Regions from separate parts of the Arthrobacter sp. zg-Y919 genome, predicted to be linked through region 2. Evidence: predicted binding sites of a transcription regulator. Region 2 holds the regulator's gene; each other region holds the start of a gene.
What was found. The regulator HrcA, encoded in region 2, represses chaperone genes, less so after heat shock. The targets are predictions, from matches to a motif close to TTNGCACTCGNNNNNNNCGAGTGCNAA.

Region 1 (5,157 bases), 890 kb from region 2:
AACGCCGCCGGCCAGCTTGGCCAGGCGTTCCTGCAGCTTCTCGCGGTCGTAGTCGGAATCGGAGTTCTCGATCTCGGCACGGATCTGGTTGACGCGGCCGGCGATCTCTTCGGCGTCGCCTGCGCCTTCGACGATGGTGGTTTCGTCCTTGGTGACAACAACCTTGCGGGCCTTGCCCAGCAGGTCCAGCGTGGCGTTCTCGAGCTTCAGGCCAACTTCTTCAGCGATGACCTGGCCGCCGGTGAGGATGGCGATGTCGGCCAGCTGTGCCTTGCGGCGGTCGCCGAAGCCCGGTGCCTTGACGGCGACGGACTTGAAGGTGCCGCGGATCTTGTTGACGACCAGGGTTGCCAGGGCTTCGCCTTCAACGTCTTCGGCGATGATCAGCAGCGGCTTGCCGGACTGCATGACCTTCTCGAGGACGGCAACGAGATCCTTGACGTTGGAGATCTTGGAGTTGACGATCAGGATGTACGGATCCTCGAGGACCGTTTCCTGGCGCTCGGCGTCGGTGACGAAGTAACCGGAGATGTAGCCCTTGTCGAAGCGCATGCCTTCGGTGAGTTCCAGCTCCAGGCCGAAGGTGTTGGACTCCTCGACCGTGATGACGCCTTCCTTGCCGACCTTGTCCAGGGCTTCGGCGATCAGGTCGCCGATCTGCTGGTCACCGGCGGAGATGGAAGCCGTAGCGGCGATCTGCTCCTTGGTTTCGATCTCCTTGGCGGAAGCAATCAGTTCGGCGGTGACAGCGGCAACAGCCTTCTCGATGCCGCGCTTCAGGCTCAGCGGATCGGCGCCGGCGGCAACGTTGCGCAGGCCTTCCCGGACCAGGGCCTGGGCGAGAACGGTTGCGGTGGTGGTGCCGTCACCGGCAACATCGTCAGTCTTCTTCGCAACTTCCTTGACCAGCTCAGCGCCGATCTTCTCGTAGGGATCGTCCAGCTCGATCTCCTTGGCGATGGAAACACCGTCATTGGTGATCGTGGGGGCGCCCCACTTCTTTTCGAGAACAACATTGCGGCCACGCGGGCCGAGGGTCACCTTGACGGCGTCGGCGAGGATGTTCAACCCGCGCTCGAGGCCGCGGCGTGCCTCTTCTTCAAATGCAATGATCTTGGCCATAACGGCTATCGTCCTTCCGGAACAGTCATGCTTGGAGCAAAATTTTGCATTGCCTGCCGGGGTGCCCGCGACGGACGGGCCGGCTCGCGCGATCTCTTTACGCGGTCCCCGTACCCTCACCCCAGTGGGTTGCTTGTTCACTCAACGCCGTCGGACATTTAGCAGTCATCCGGCAAGAGTGCTAAGTCAATAATTAGCACTCCCACACACTGAGTGCAAGCGATCACGCCGACATGCAGCCCGGTTCACAGCGATCCCGGCACCACTGGCGGGACAGCTCGGGATCCGGCCGGCTCCGCGCCGGAGACCACTGCGAAAAGCGGGCCACCACGGCAAAAAGCAGCGGCGGAGCCGAGGCTCCGCCGCTGCCGGTTCCGCCCGAAGCCGGGAGGAGGTGCCTGAAGGGGTCTATACCGCGCGGACTTCCTCGGCCTGCGGCCCCTTCTCGCCCTGGCCGATCTGGAATTCAACCCGCTGGCCTTCTTCCAGTGTCCGGTACCCGGAGGCCTGAATGGCCGACCAGTGAACGAACACGTCCGTTGCTGCTTCGTCGAGGGTAATGAAGCCATACCCCTTCTCACCGTTAAACCACTTGACGATCCCCTGCGCCATGATCTTTCTCCAACCTTGATTCCGATGCCTCCGGCGGCATGCTTGGACACCGGAGGTGCCTGGCCCGGCGCGGACGGCCGGCTCCAGAGGAGACCTAGGTCAGCGGCGCAAACCGGCTGGCATCACTCTAACCATGGTGATAGCGATCACATACGGGCTGTTGATATCGTTATGGTCTTTTTACCCCGGGCCGCCGGCTACCGGAATCCGGGGCCAAGGACAACAGTGACGCCCGTGAAGCCGGGGACTTCGGCGACCGTGGGAATGCCCAGCTGGGCGCCGACCTCCTGCGCATTGGCTGCCTGGTCCGGAGAACTGTAGTAGACCCCGGAGGCCTGCTGGGGGGCGCCGGCCCAGTTGCCGACCGTTCCCACCGCCCAGCCTGCACTGGAGATCCGTCCGGAAACGCCGGCACCGAGTCCCGTAACGCCGCTGGCGTTGAACACGGAGACAGGCTGCGTGCGGTCAACCGGCGGCGTCGACGGCGTCGGTTCCGGAGTCGGCGTAGGGGTGGATGCAGCGCTCGGGCTGGGGGATGCCGTGCGGGTGTCCGCGTCAGGGGACGGTGTCTGCGTGGCGGTAGGTGAAGCGGATGCCGGCACGGTGGCCTGCGCCGCCGGGGACGGGGCGGAAGAGCCTGAACCGATACCCAGCCGCGGCAGGACAAAGTAGGCTGCCAGGCCGATCAGCAGCGCCAGAACACCCACGGTGATCAGCAGGCCCAGTCCGCTCGAACGCGGGGGAATGAGGCGTTCGCGGTGCACGCCCTGCCGCGCCGAGGTTTCGGGGACCTTGTCGAACTCGTCCCGAGGGTATTGGCTCATAGTGGAGTTTCAATCCTTGTTCTGGTGGCGCCGCGTCCTGGCCCGCCAACGCTGATGGGAACCGGCCTTAGATGCCGGTGCCCTGGCGGCGGGCTGTACGGGCACGCTGGCGGGTCGTTCGTAGTCTACGCAATCGTTTGACCAGCATCGGATCATGCGCCAGCGCTTCTTCCGTGTCGATCAGGGCGTTCAGGACCTGGTAGTACCTCGTGGCCGACATTCCGAACAGGTCCTTGATGGCCTGTTCCTTGGCACCGGCGTACTTCCACCAGGCCCGCTCCAATGCGAGCATCTGTTGTTCCTGGGCACCCAACGGGCTTTCCGGATCCACTGCGTCGTCGAGTGAAAACCGCTCGGCTTCTGTCGGTTCAGCCACACACGCTCCCAAAAAAGATCCCTGTCATACCTACCCGCCCATGCTAATTGGGAATAACAGGGTTGTCATTTAGGGGAGGAGGGGTGCGCGCCCCGGCAAAAACGGTCCGGTGGCAAAATGGACCGGTGACCACTGACGAACCCCGGCTCTTTGACTGCCCCCGCCCCGACGCACCGATAGCGGATGCGCCCTTTCCCTTCGCCGCCCCCGCACGGCTTGAAGACCTGATGGCGCCTGACTGGGCCGAAGCACTTGCACCCGCGAAGGGACGCCTTGCGGAACTTGCGGCCGGGCTGGAGGCGGAACGCCGTGCCGGGCAGCACATCCTACCGGCGCCCGGCAGTATCCTGCGCGCTTTCCAGCGTCCGCTGGCCGATGCGCGTGTGCTGATCGTGGGCCAGGATCCCTACCCCACTCCCGGCCATGCCGTCGGGTTGTCTTTTTCCGTGGGCGCGGATGTGCGTCCACTCCCCCGCAGCCTGAACAACATCTTTGCCGAGCTCAAAGCCGATCTGGGGATTGATCCCCCGGCCTCCGGGGACCTTAGCGGCTGGGCGGACCAGGGTGTGGTCCTCCTGAACCGGGTGCTCACCGTCCGTGCGGGAGAGGCGGGGTCGCACCGCCGGCGGGGATGGGAGGACATCACCGAGCTCGCCGTCCGCTCCTTGGCCGGCCGCCGCCGCGCGGATGGCACCCATATTCCCCTGGTCGCGGTCCTGTGGGGCCGCGATGCCCAGGGCATCGTTCCGTTCCTGAACGGTGTGCCAACGGTCGAATCGGCGCATCCAAGTCCGTTGTCGGCCTCGCGCGGTTTCTTCGGCTCCCGCCCGTTCAGCCGCGTCAATGAGCTGTTGGTCCAGCAGGGTTCCGGGCCCGTGGACTGGCGCCTGGGCACGGTACGGTAGTTTGAGGCCCTTTCCTAGGAGACACCCCATGCCCGAATCACCAACTCCCCCGCGCCCGGCCGGGCCTACCCAGGACATTCCGCGGCGGCAGCGCCCGCTCGTGACCCTTGAGGTTCTCCGGCGCGAGCAGATCAGCGGGCACATGGTCCGGGTGGTGGCCGGCGGCCCCGGCTTTGACCGGTTCCAGCCGAATTCCTGCGCCGATGCCTACTGCAAAATCTGGTTCGGGCCACAGGGCCGCCCCATCGACGGTTCGGAGGACCTGGAAACCCTCCGGTCCCGGAGCGAACGTGAGCACTGGCCGGTGTCCCGTACCTACACCATCCGGAATGTGGACCACCAGGCACGGGAAGTCAGTATCGATTTCGTAGTGCACGGCGATGAAGGCCTGGCCGGGCCGTGGGCAGCCTCGGCGCAGGCAGGCGAACCGCTGACCTTCTCCGGGCCCGGTGGAGCTTTCAACCCGGACCCCGACGCCGACTGGTACCTCCTGGCTGCCGACGAATCGGCTCTCCCCGCTGTGGCCACCGTGCTCCGCGCCCTGCCGCAGGACGCCGTCGGGCACGCCTTCGTCGAGGTCGCCGGACCGCAGGACCAGCAGCCGGTGGAGAAACCTGCCGGCGTTGAGCTGACCTGGCTGCACCGCGGTGACACTCCGGCCGGCCGGAGCCGGCTGCTGACCGATGCCGTGTCCACCGTGCGCTGGCGGGACGGCGCCGTGCAGGTCTTTGCGCACGGTGAGCGGGAGGTCATGAAGTCCCTCCGGGATGTCCTCTTCAGCCACCGGGGGCTGGAACGGCGGCAGGTATCCCTGTCCGGGTACTGGGCTGCCGGGCGTTCCGAAGACGTTTTCCAGGCGGAAAAGCGCACCCCCGTCGGCAAGATCCTGTAGCCAACCGGAAACGGTGCCACACAGCAAAGAGCCCGTCCCGCAGCGGCGGGGACGGGCTCTTCTGTCTGGGCAGCTAACGCCGGCGGTTGCGCCGGTCGTTGCCGTTCAGGTTCCGGGTGAAGGGGCGGCCCAGGTTGTCGCCCAGCACCACGCCGCCGGAAATGGCCAGGATGACGGTGAGCGCGTCAAAGAGCCCCACTACCCCCTGGTACATCTCTTCGGTCCCGATACTCAGGCCGTACATGGACCGGAAGATCGCCAGTCCCGGGAACAGGAACAGGACTGCGGGCACGGCGACGATCAGCTGCGGGGCGCCCATCCGCAGGGCCACGATGCGGGCCACCATGCCGATGAAGATGGCAGAGACCGCCGGGGTCAGGCGCGCACCCATGCCGCCTGCTTCCGCCGCCTGGTAGACCAGGAATC
Region 2 (5,157 bases):
GGACTATCTCTCCGAGGACCGGGTGGAAATCCGGTACCGCCTGCCGCTGGCCGAGATCGTTTTCGACTTCTTCGACGTCCTCAAGTCCAAGACCCGCGGCTATGCCTCACTGGACTGGAAGGCCGACGGCGAACAGGTCGCCGACCTGGTCAAGGTGGACATCCTGCTCCAGGGTGAACAGGTGGACGCGTTCAGCTCCATCACGCACAGGGACAAGGCATACTCCTACGGCGTGATGATGACGGGCAAGCTGCGCGAACTGATTCCGCGCCAGCAGTTCGAGGTGCCCATCCAGGCGGCCATCGGCTCCCGGATCATCGCCCGCGAATCCATCCGCGCCATCCGCAAGGACGTGCTGGCCAAGTGCTACGGCGGCGACATCAGCCGTAAGCGCAAGCTGCTGGAAAAGCAGAAGGAAGGCAAGAAGCGGATGAAGATGGTCGGCCGTGTGGAGGTTCCCCAGGAAGCCTTCGTGGCAGCGCTTTCCTCCGACGAATCCAAGGACAAATCCAAGAAGTGACACCCAGCGCACTGCCCCTCGGGGACCCGGCACCCGCCGACGGTCTCCTCCCCGCGCAGGCCGCGGACGGCGCAGCGGAGCGGAACTTCGGACTCTATGTCCATATTCCGTTCTGCGCCGTCCGCTGCGGCTACTGCGATTTCAACACCTATACCGCCACGGAGCTCGGCGGCGGAGCGGACCAGGCCGCCTACGGGGGTACGGCGGCACGGGAAGTCGTTTTCGCCGCGGACGCGCTGCGGCGCTCGGGCCTGCCGGAACGCCCAATGGGCACCGTCTTCTTCGGCGGCGGCACCCCCACGCTGCTCCCGGCTGAGGACCTGGCGCTGATCCTGCGCACCGCCGTCGACCAGTGGGGACTGGCCCCCGGCGCGGAGGTCACCACCGAAGCGAACCCGGACTCCGTCACTCCGCAGTCCCTGCAGCTGCTTGCCGATGCCGGTTTCACCCGGGTGTCCTTCGGTATGCAGTCCGCTGTGCCGCACGTGCTGGCGGTGCTCGACCGGACGCATACTCCCTCCCGTGTCCCGCAGGCCGTGCAGTGGGCGCGCGACGCCGGACTGCACGTCAGCGTGGACCTCATCTACGGGACCCCCGGCGAATCCATGGCCGACTGGCAGCACTCGCTCGAAGAAGCGCTGAGCTACGAGCCGGACCATATCTCGGCCTACGCTCTCATCATCGAGGAAGGCACGAAGCTGGCTGCCCGGATGCGGCGCGGGGAAGTTCCACCGATCGACGACGACGACCACGCCGACAAGTACCTGCTCGCCGACGAACTGATGTCTGCCGCGGGACTGTCGTGGTACGAGGTCAGCAACTGGGCACGCACGCCCGCGGACCAGTGCCTGCACAACCTGGCCTACTGGCGCAGTGACGACTGGTGGGGCATTGGTCCCGGAGCCCATTCCCATGCGGGCGGGGTGCGCTGGTGGAACGCCAAGCATCCGACGGCCTATGCCCAGCGGATCGGGGCGGGGGAGTCACCCGCCGTCGGGCGCGAAACCCTCGACGCGGATACCCGGTACGTGGAGGATGTGATGCTGCGCGTCCGGCTGGCCGAGGGCCTGGAGCTGTCGCGCCTGAAGGACTCCGGGCGGCTCGCCGTCGCGGGTCTGATTGCTGACGGACTGGTGGACCCTCAGGCTGCCTTCACGGGGCGGGTCCTGCTGACCACAAAGGGCCGGCTGCTGGCCGACGCCGTGGTCCGGCGCCTGCTGCCGGACTAAGCTGCCCAACTGGGCTGCCCGGAGGGGCGCCCGGCTGCTTGGCCTACTTGATCCGGCGCAGGTTGAACGGGTAGCGGTAGGGCCGGCCGCGGTTGCACTCGATGCCCGCGATGACGGAGGACACGGCAACGTAGACCCAGATCAGGGCGTTGAGGACGGCGAAGAATCCACCGACAACGGGGATGAAAGACAGTGCCCAAACCGTCAGGGCAGCAATGCTGGGAGGAAGCGTGAAGTTCAGCGCCTCCTTGGATTCCTGGGCGGTGAACGGGCCGCGGTCCCGGAACACCAGGTAAATGATCAGGGACGGAACAAAAGCGAGGATGCCGCCGAAGTGCGCCATGGTCGCCCACTGCCGGTCCTCGGACGCGGTCAGCGGCAGGGCATTTGCCGGAGCCCCCTGGTACACGGGACGGGGAACCCCGCTCCGTTCTTCCGGCCGGGGCTGGTGATTCTGGCGTGTGTTGGACACGGCGTATATTCCTTTTGGCTCATGGTGACACAGGGTCGGTCCGCTACTACGTATCCCTCAAGGGTACTGGCTTGGCCGCTTTGTCACGGAACGGCGGCACGCGGAGAGGCGGAGATCTCAGGCGGGAACGGTCAGGAAGTCGATGACTTCCTCCACCCGTCCCAGCAGCGACGGTTCCAGATCCGCATAGCTGTTCACCTGGCCCAGCAGTTTCTTCCAGCCCAGCGCGACGTCGGTATGGTCCCGGTGCGGCCACCCGAGTCCCTGCAGGATGCCGGTCTTCCAATCCAGGTGCCGGGGGACTACGGGCCAGGCGCTGCGGCCGATCACGGACGGCTTGATGGCCTGCCAGACATCCACGTACGGGTGGCCGACAATAAGCACGTTGCCGCGCGCGCCGGGGGAGGTCATAGCCTCGGCGGCAATGCGGGATTCCTTGGATCCCGGCACCAGGTGGTCCACCAGAATTCCCAGCCGGCGGCCCGGCCCCGGGGCGAACTCGCGGACAGCGGAGTAGAGGTCATCCACGCCGTGGAGGGGCTCGACGACGATTCCCTCGACCCGCAGGTCATCGCCCCAGACCTTTTCCACCAGCTCGGCGTCGTGCTTGCCCTCCACCCAGATGCGGCTCGCCCGGGCAGTGCGGGCGCGCTGGTTGGCAACGCGTACCGAGCCCGACGCCGTGCGCGCCGAACCGGTCTTCGCGGCTGCCGGGGCGGCGGCCACCACTTCGACCGGCTCTCCCTCGAGCAGGAAACCAAAGCCGAGCTCGAAGGATTTTGTTTTGCCGCGCCGGTCTTCGAGCACCATCAGGTGCAGCCCGCCGGATTTCTCGACGCGCACCACTGCACCTACCCAGCCGGTGGCAACATCCTCCACCACGAGGCCGGGTTCGGCGCCGACTTTACGCAGGGAGGTCCGGGCCGGTGCAGTGATGTCCTGCGGACCCCAGGAAAAGCTGGACACGGAAGTTGCCTCGCTTACGGAACTGGATCGGATGGATAACCGCAGCAGGCCACGGGTTCTCCAATGCTAGCAACGGTGGTGATCCGTATTAGACTTAGCACTTGGACAGTGCGAGTGCTAAGCCGGGTTCCAAGTCGATTGCCGAATCGATTGCCGAGTCGATTTGCCAAGCCGATTGCCAAGCACCGTCTCCACCGTTTTAGGAGCCTGCCCAGCAGGCCGGTCAGCACCACGATCAATCCGCCGATCAACAGGGAGGGAAAACCATGAGTGAGCCACGCAGACTCGAGGTCCTCCGCGCCATTGTTGAGGACTACGTCCATTCGCGTGAGCCCGTGGGCTCCAAGGCACTGGTGGAACGCCACCATTTGGGGGTTTCCTCCGCGACGATCCGCAATGACATGGCCGCCCTGGAGGAAGAGGGGCTCATTACCGCTCCGCATACTTCCGCCGGCCGGATCCCCACCGACAAGGGCTACCGCCTTTTCGTTGACCGCATCTCCGACGTCAAGCCCCTCTCTGCCCCCGAGCGCCGGGCCATCCAGTCCCTGCTGGAAGAGGCGGACGACCTCGATGACGTGATGGACCGCACGGTCCGCCTGCTGTCCCAGCTGACCAACCAGGTGGCCGTGGTGCAGTATCCGCACCTGGGCAATGCCAAGGTGCGCCACATTGAATTTGTCCTGCTGGCACCGGCGCAGGTGCTGGTTGTCCTGATCTCGACCACAGGGCGGGTGGAACAGCGGGTGATGACGGTTCCCCAGCCGGTGACCGAACCGGACCTGATGGACCTGCGCCACCATTTCCTTTCCGCGCTGGCAGGCAAACCCCTGAGCAGCATCACCAGCCAGCTGGCCAACGCCCTGGCCACCGTGCCGGCCGACCGCAGGCGCGTGGGAAACTCCCTGGGGCACTGCCTGGAGCAGCTTGCGGGCATCAACCGCGAGGACCGCATGGTGATGGCAGGGACCGCCAACCTGGCCCGCTCCACTGTAGACTTCCCGCTGACGATCGGTCCGGTGCTGGAAGCGCTCGAGGAACAAGTGGTGATGCTGCGGCTGCTGTCCGAGATGGAGCAGGATGCCCGCGGTGTCGCCGTTCGGATCGGACGGGAGAATCCGCACGGCGGGCTGTCGGAAGCCTCGGTGGTGGCAACCGGCTACGGTCCGGATGCCACGGCGAAGGTCGGCATCCTCGGCCCCACCCGCATGGACTATCCCACCACCATGGCCGCAGTGCGTGCCGTGGCGCGGTACCTGTCCCGGATACTGAACAACTAGCCCGGTCCCCAGCAGTTACGGACCTCCCCGCCGGGCAACCTGCGGGATTCCCAACTCCGCCTTCAAACGCTGAAGGTACGCAATACAGGAAAGCGATGTGCACGAGTGAGCGATCACTACCAGGTTCTGGGTGTCGGACGAGACGCCACCGGTGAAGAAATCAAGAAGGCGTACCGGAAGCTTGCCCGCAAGCTGCACCCCGACGTCAACAACGCCCCGGGCGCCTCGGATGAGTTCAAAGCCGTAACGCACGCCTACGAGGTTCTCTCCGATCCGGAAAAGCGGCGGATCTACGACACCACCGGTAACGAGAACGGCAACGACAACGGCTTTGGCGGCGGCGGGGGCTTCGGTGCCCAGGGCTTCGGCTTCCAGGACATCTTCGATACGTTCTTCGGCGGCGCCGCTCCGGGCGGCGGGCGTGGACCGGCATCGCGCAGCCGCCGTGGCCAGGATGCGCTCATCAATGTCCGCATCGACCTCAAGGACGCCGTCTTCGGCGTCAACAAGAAGATCGACGTCGACACCGCAGTGGTGTGCCCCACCTGCGACGGTTCCTGCTGCCAGCCCGGCACCTCGCCGCGCACCTGCGACATCTGCCACGGCACCGGCCAGGTCCAGCGGGCCGTGCGCTCCATCCTGGGCCAGGTCATGACCTCCGCACCCTGCGGAACCTGCAACGGTTTCGGC
Region 3 (5,157 bases), 940 kb from region 2:
CTGCAGGCCGCCGTCGGCGATCAGCGGAACACCGGCGGGGATGGCTGCCTTGGAGGCTTCGTAGATCGCGGTGATCTGCGGAACGCCCACACCGGCAACCACGCGGGTGGTGCAGATGGAACCGGGTCCGACGCCTACCTTGATGGCGTCGGCGCCTGCGTCGATCAGTGCCTGGGCGCCCTCACGGGTGGCTGCCTGGCCGCCGATGATGTCAACGTGCGCGGCGGCGGGGTCCTTCTTGAGGCGGGCGATCATTTCCAGCACGCCGGCGCTGTGGCCGTTGGCTGTGTCGACGACGAGGATGTCGACGCCGGCTTCGACCATGGACATGGCCCGCTCGTAGCCGTCGCCGAAGAAGCCGATGGCCGCACCGACACGCAGCCGGCCCTCGTCGTCCTTGGTCGCCAGCGGGTACTGCTCGGCCTTGTCGAAGTCCTTGACGGTGATCAGGCCCTGCAGCTTGCCGGCGTCGTCCACCAACGGCAGCTTCTCGATCCGGTTCTTGCCCAGCAGCTCCATGGTCTCTTCGGCGCTGATGCCGACCCGGCCGGTGATGAGCGGCATGCGGGTCATGACCTCTTCGACCTTGCGGTTCGGGTAGTCCGAACGGGGAATGAAGCGGGTGTCGCGGTTGGTAACAATGCCCAGCAGCGTGTTGTCCGCGTCAACCACCGGCAGCCCGGAGACCCGGAAATGCGCGCAGAGGTCGTCGAGTTCCAACAACGTGGCGTCGGGGGAAATCGTCACCGGGTTGGTGATCATGCCGGATTCACTGCGCTTGACCCGGTCAACGTGTTCGGCCTGGTCGGCGATCGAAAGGTTGCGGTGGATGACGCCGAGGCCGCCCTGGCGGGCCATGGCGATCGCCATCCGGGATTCGGTCACGGTGTCCATCGCGGCGGAGAGCAGCGGGGTCTGAACCGTGATGCGTTTGGACAGCCGTGAGCTGGTGTCGGCTTCGGAAGGGATAACATCCGTGGGGCCGGGCAGCAGGAGGACGTCGTCGTAGGTCAGGCCGACGAAGCCGAACGGATCATGTTCTGGGTACTGCTGGCTCAAAGCTGCGCCTCTTTCGGGGGGACGAGAGGAAGGAGAAGGCCCGTTTTAGCCTGCACCTATCGTAAAACGAAAGGGCGCCTACCCCTATTCCATCCCGAAGGTATTCACCGCCTGTGAGAGACGCCACGGGAAATGCACAAGGCCCCGCCTCCGGAAGCAGTTTCCGGAAGACGGGGCCCAGGATGCGTTCCGCACTGATATGTGCGGTCAGCGGTTAGTGCTGGTGGCCGGAGCCTTCATCCTCTTCGGCGGGCTTCTCCACCACGAGGGCTTCGGTGGTGAGCACCAGCGAAGCGATCGAGGCGGCGTTGCGCAGTGCCGAACGGGTGACCTTGACCGGGTCGATGATGCCGGCGGCAATCAGGTCTTCGTACTCGCCGGTGGCGGCGTTGAAGCCGTTGTTGACTTCCAGCTCGCCGACCTTGGCAACGACGACCATGCCTTCGGAACCTGCGTTCTCGGCGATCCAGCGCAGCGGCTGGGCCAGTGCACGGCGGACCAGGCCGACGGCGGTGGCGGCGTCGCCTTCCAGCTTCGTCACCTCCGGATCGGTGTCCAGTGCGCGGGCAGCGTGGACCAGTGCGGAACCGCCGCCGGCCACGATGCCTTCTTCGAGTGCGGCACGGGTGGAGGAAACAGCATCTTCGATGCGGTGCTTCTTTTCCTTCAGTTCCACCTCGGTTGCCGCACCGACGCGGATGACGCCGATGCCGCCGGACAGCTTGGCCAGGCGCTCCTGCAGCTTCTCGCGGTCCCAGTCCGAATCGGTGCGCTCGATCTCGGCGCGGATCTGTGCCACGCGGTCGGCGACGTCGGCTTCGGAGCCGGTGCCGTCAACGATGGTGGTGTTGTCCTTGGTGACCGTGATGCGGCGGGCGGAGCCCAGCACCTCAAGGCCAACCTGGTCCAGCTTCAGGCCGAGGTCGGGGCTGACCACCTGTGCGCCGGTGAGGGTCGCGATGTCCTGCATCATGGCCTTGCGGCGGTCACCGAAGCCCGGCGCCTTCACAGCGACAACGTTCAGGGTGCCGCGGATCTTGTTGACCACCAGGGTGGACAGGGCTTCCCCGTCGACGTCTTCGGCAATGATGAACAGCGGCTTCGAGGTCTGCAGCGCCTTTTCCAGCAGCGGCAGGAACTCGGCAACGGAGGAAATCTTGCCGGAGTTGATCAGGATCAGTGCGTCTTCGAGGACGGCTTCCTGGCGCTCCGGATCGGTGACGAAGTACGGCGAGAGGTAACCCTTGTCGAACTGCATGCCTTCGGTGATGGCCAGCTCGGTCTGCGTCGAGGAAGACTCCTCGATCGTGATCACGCCGTCCTTGCCGACCGTGTCGAACGCCTGGGCCAGCAGTTCGCCGATCTCGGTGCTCTGTGCGGAGATTGCGGCAACGTGGGCAACCTGGTTGCCTTCAACTTCCTTCGCATTCTCCAGCAGGCGCTTGGCAACGGCGTCCACGGACACCTCGATGCCGCGCTTGAGCTGCCCGGGGGCAGCACCGGCTGCTACGTTGCGCAGGCCTTCCTTGACCAGCGCCTGGGCCAGCACGGTGGCCGTGGTGGTGCCGTCGCCGGCAACGTCGTTGGTCTTGGTGGCTACTTCCTTGGCCAGCTGTGCGCCGAGGTTCTCGTAGGGATCCTCCAGCTCAACTTCGCGGGCGATCGTGACGCCGTCGTTGGTGATGGTGGGAGCGCCCCAGGTCTTGGCCAGGACGACGTTGCGGCCGCGCGGGCCGAGGGTCACCTTGACGGTGTTGGCGAGCTTATCGACGCCGGCTTCGAGCGAGCGGCGGGCGGAGTCATTGAACTCCAACTGCTTTGCCATGTGTGTGTCCTTTCCGACAACTACATCTGCATCAGAAAACCCCGGCCAGAATCTTGGCCGGGGTTTTCCAGGGGAACTACTTTACGACGACGGCCAGCACGTCGCGGGCGGAGAGAACCAGGTATTCCTGGCCGCTGTGCTTGACTTCGGTTCCGCCGTACTTGGAGTAAATGACTACGTCGCCTTCGGCAACGTCAACCGGGATGCGGTTGCCGTTGTCGTCAACGCGGCCGGGTCCAACTGCAACTACTTCACCCTCCTGGGGCTTTTCCTTTGCAGTGTCCGGGATAACGAGGCCGGAAGCAGTGGTCTGCTCGGCTTCCAGCGGGCGGACAACAATACGATCCTCAAGGGGCTTAATAGAGACCGACACTCGGGCTCTCCTTTGCGTAGTTTCTAACGGAATGGGGCCGTTGGTCTGGCGCTGGCCGTCGTCGCGGTGCCGGTTCGCGCTTTCCCTTCGGGAGTTAGCACCCTCACGTGCGGAGTGCTAACTCAGACTTTATGCAACGGTTAGCACTCGGTCAAGGCGAGTGCCAGCGAGTAGCGCAAACAGCGGGGCCCTCCCCTGCCTGCCGGGGCGCCCCCGCCGAAGGGGGATTTGCTTAGGTTTACCTCACCGGGATAGTTTTCATCTGCGCGCACCATTAGAAAACATTTCTGTGACCTAATCCCCGGATAGGCACATCGACTCTCACCGGAGCCCCCATGATCATCAAGTCCCGCCTGCTGGCCGGAACCGCCCTTGTGTCCCTCCTCGCGCTCAGCGCCTGCTCCACCGAAGCAGCAGACGCCAATGCCGACGCCGAGTCGACCCAGGCCTCGACGGTGACGGTCGAGCACGCACAGGGAAGCACCGACGTACCGGTGAACCCGGAGACCGTCTACACGTTCGACCTCGGTGCCCTCGACACGATGGATGCCCTCGACATTGACGTCGACGGCGTGCCCGCCGCCAATTTCCCCGAGAGCCTGTCCCAGTACGGTGCCGAGGAGATCACGAAGATCGGCAGCATGAAGGAGCCGGACTTCGAGGCGATCAACGCCGGCGCCCCCGACCTGATCATCATTTCCGGCCGGGTTGCCGACTCCTATGAGGAACTGAGCAAGATTGCTCCCACCATTGACCTGAGCGTCGACAACGCCGATGCCTGGAACTCCTTCAAGAAGAACACCCAGACCCTGGGCAGCATCTTCGATAAGGAAGATCTGGTCGAAGAAAAGCTGGATGCCCTCGAGGGCAAGGTCGAGGACACCAAGGAACTGGCGGCCGACGCCGGCAACGGCCTGATCGTGATGACCAGCGGCGGGGAAATGACTGCCTACGGCGCCGGTTCGCGCTTCGGCATCATCCACGACGTCCTCGGCGTGACACCCGCAGCCGAGGTCAAGTCCGAAGGAACCCACGGCGAGTCGGTTTCCTTCAACTACATTGCAGACACCAATCCGGACCACCTGTTCGTGATCGACCGCGACGTTGCCGTCGGCACCTCCGGTGAAGCCGCCTCCGCAGTGCTGGACAACGGGCTGGTCAAGAGCACCAACGCTTCCCGGAACGGCAAGATCGTTCCGCTGGATTCCGCCAGCTGGTACCTGGTCGGATACGGCCTGAACAACGTGGACACCATGGTTAACACCGTCCACGACGCTCTCTAACCGCACCTCTGCGCTCCGCTGCCCGGAACCTGCTGTTCCGGGCAGCGGAGGAACTGGATATCCCCATGACGGTCCCCTCCACGCCGGTGCCTGCACCGGCTCCTGCCTCCGCCGCCGCTCCCCCGGAACGGCGGCGCCTTGTGCGTTCAACCGCCGCGCTGGTACTGGGGGTCTGCGCCGTCGTCGTGCTGGCCGCCGTCAGCCTTTTCGTAGGGGTTGGGGACCTTTCCCTGGCCTCGCTGCTGGCCGGGGATCCCACCACGGCCATGCTGTTCTGGGTCAGCCAGCTCCCCCGCACGCTGAGTATTGTCCTGGCGGGCATGGCCCTGAGCGTGGCCGGCCTGATCATGCAGCTGATGGCCCGGAACAAGTTTGTGGAACCGTCCACCGTCGGGACGGTGGAATCGGCGCAGCTGGGAATCCTCGCGGTGACCGTGCTGCTGCCGGGCGCGTCCATGTTCCTGAAGATGTCCACCGCCTCCGTCTTTGCCGCCGCCGGAACCGCCCTCTTCCTGCTTATCCTGCGCCGGATCCCGCTGCGCAACACCCTGATCGTTCCGCTCGTGGGCATCATGCTCGGCGGCGTGATTTCCGCCGTCACCACCTTCTTTGCCTAC

Region 1: the regulator HrcA is predicted to act here: its motif matches at 1,281-1,307, upstream of groL (chaperonin GroEL).
Region 3: the regulator HrcA is predicted to act here: its motif matches at 3,398-3,424, upstream of groES (co-chaperone GroES).

Annotation. Positions count from the first base shown of each region.
Region 1 covers NZ_CP126242.1:526,699-531,855, reverse strand. The annotation lists gene groL (chaperonin GroEL) at 1-1,122, opposite strand, end outside; gene QNO10_RS02555 (cold-shock protein) at 1,531-1,734, opposite strand; gene QNO10_RS02550 (LytR C-terminal domain-containing protein) at 1,932-2,558, opposite strand; gene QNO10_RS02545 (DUF3263 domain-containing protein) at 2,626-2,934, opposite strand; gene QNO10_RS02540 (uracil-DNA glycosylase) at 3,060-3,839, shown strand; gene QNO10_RS02535 (siderophore-interacting protein) at 3,868-4,731, shown strand; gene QNO10_RS02530 (threonine/serine exporter family protein) at 4,805-5,157, opposite strand, start outside.
Region 2 covers NZ_CP126242.1:1,412,292-1,417,448, forward strand. The annotation lists gene lepA (translation elongation factor 4) at 1-520, shown strand, start outside; gene hemW (radical SAM family heme chaperone HemW) at 517-1,749, shown strand; gene QNO10_RS06705 (DUF4870 domain-containing protein) at 1,793-2,221, opposite strand; gene QNO10_RS06710 (DUF3097 domain-containing protein) at 2,339-3,187, opposite strand; gene hrcA (heat-inducible transcriptional repressor HrcA) at 3,454-4,467, shown strand; gene dnaJ (molecular chaperone DnaJ) at 4,573-5,157, shown strand, end outside.
Region 3 covers NZ_CP126242.1:2,355,837-2,360,993, forward strand. The annotation lists gene guaB (IMP dehydrogenase) at 1-1,059, opposite strand, end outside; gene groL (chaperonin GroEL) at 1,274-2,884, opposite strand; gene groES (co-chaperone GroES) at 2,961-3,257, opposite strand; gene QNO10_RS11025 (siderophore ABC transporter substrate-binding protein) at 3,593-4,540, shown strand; gene QNO10_RS11030 (ABC transporter permease) at 4,606-5,157, shown strand, end outside.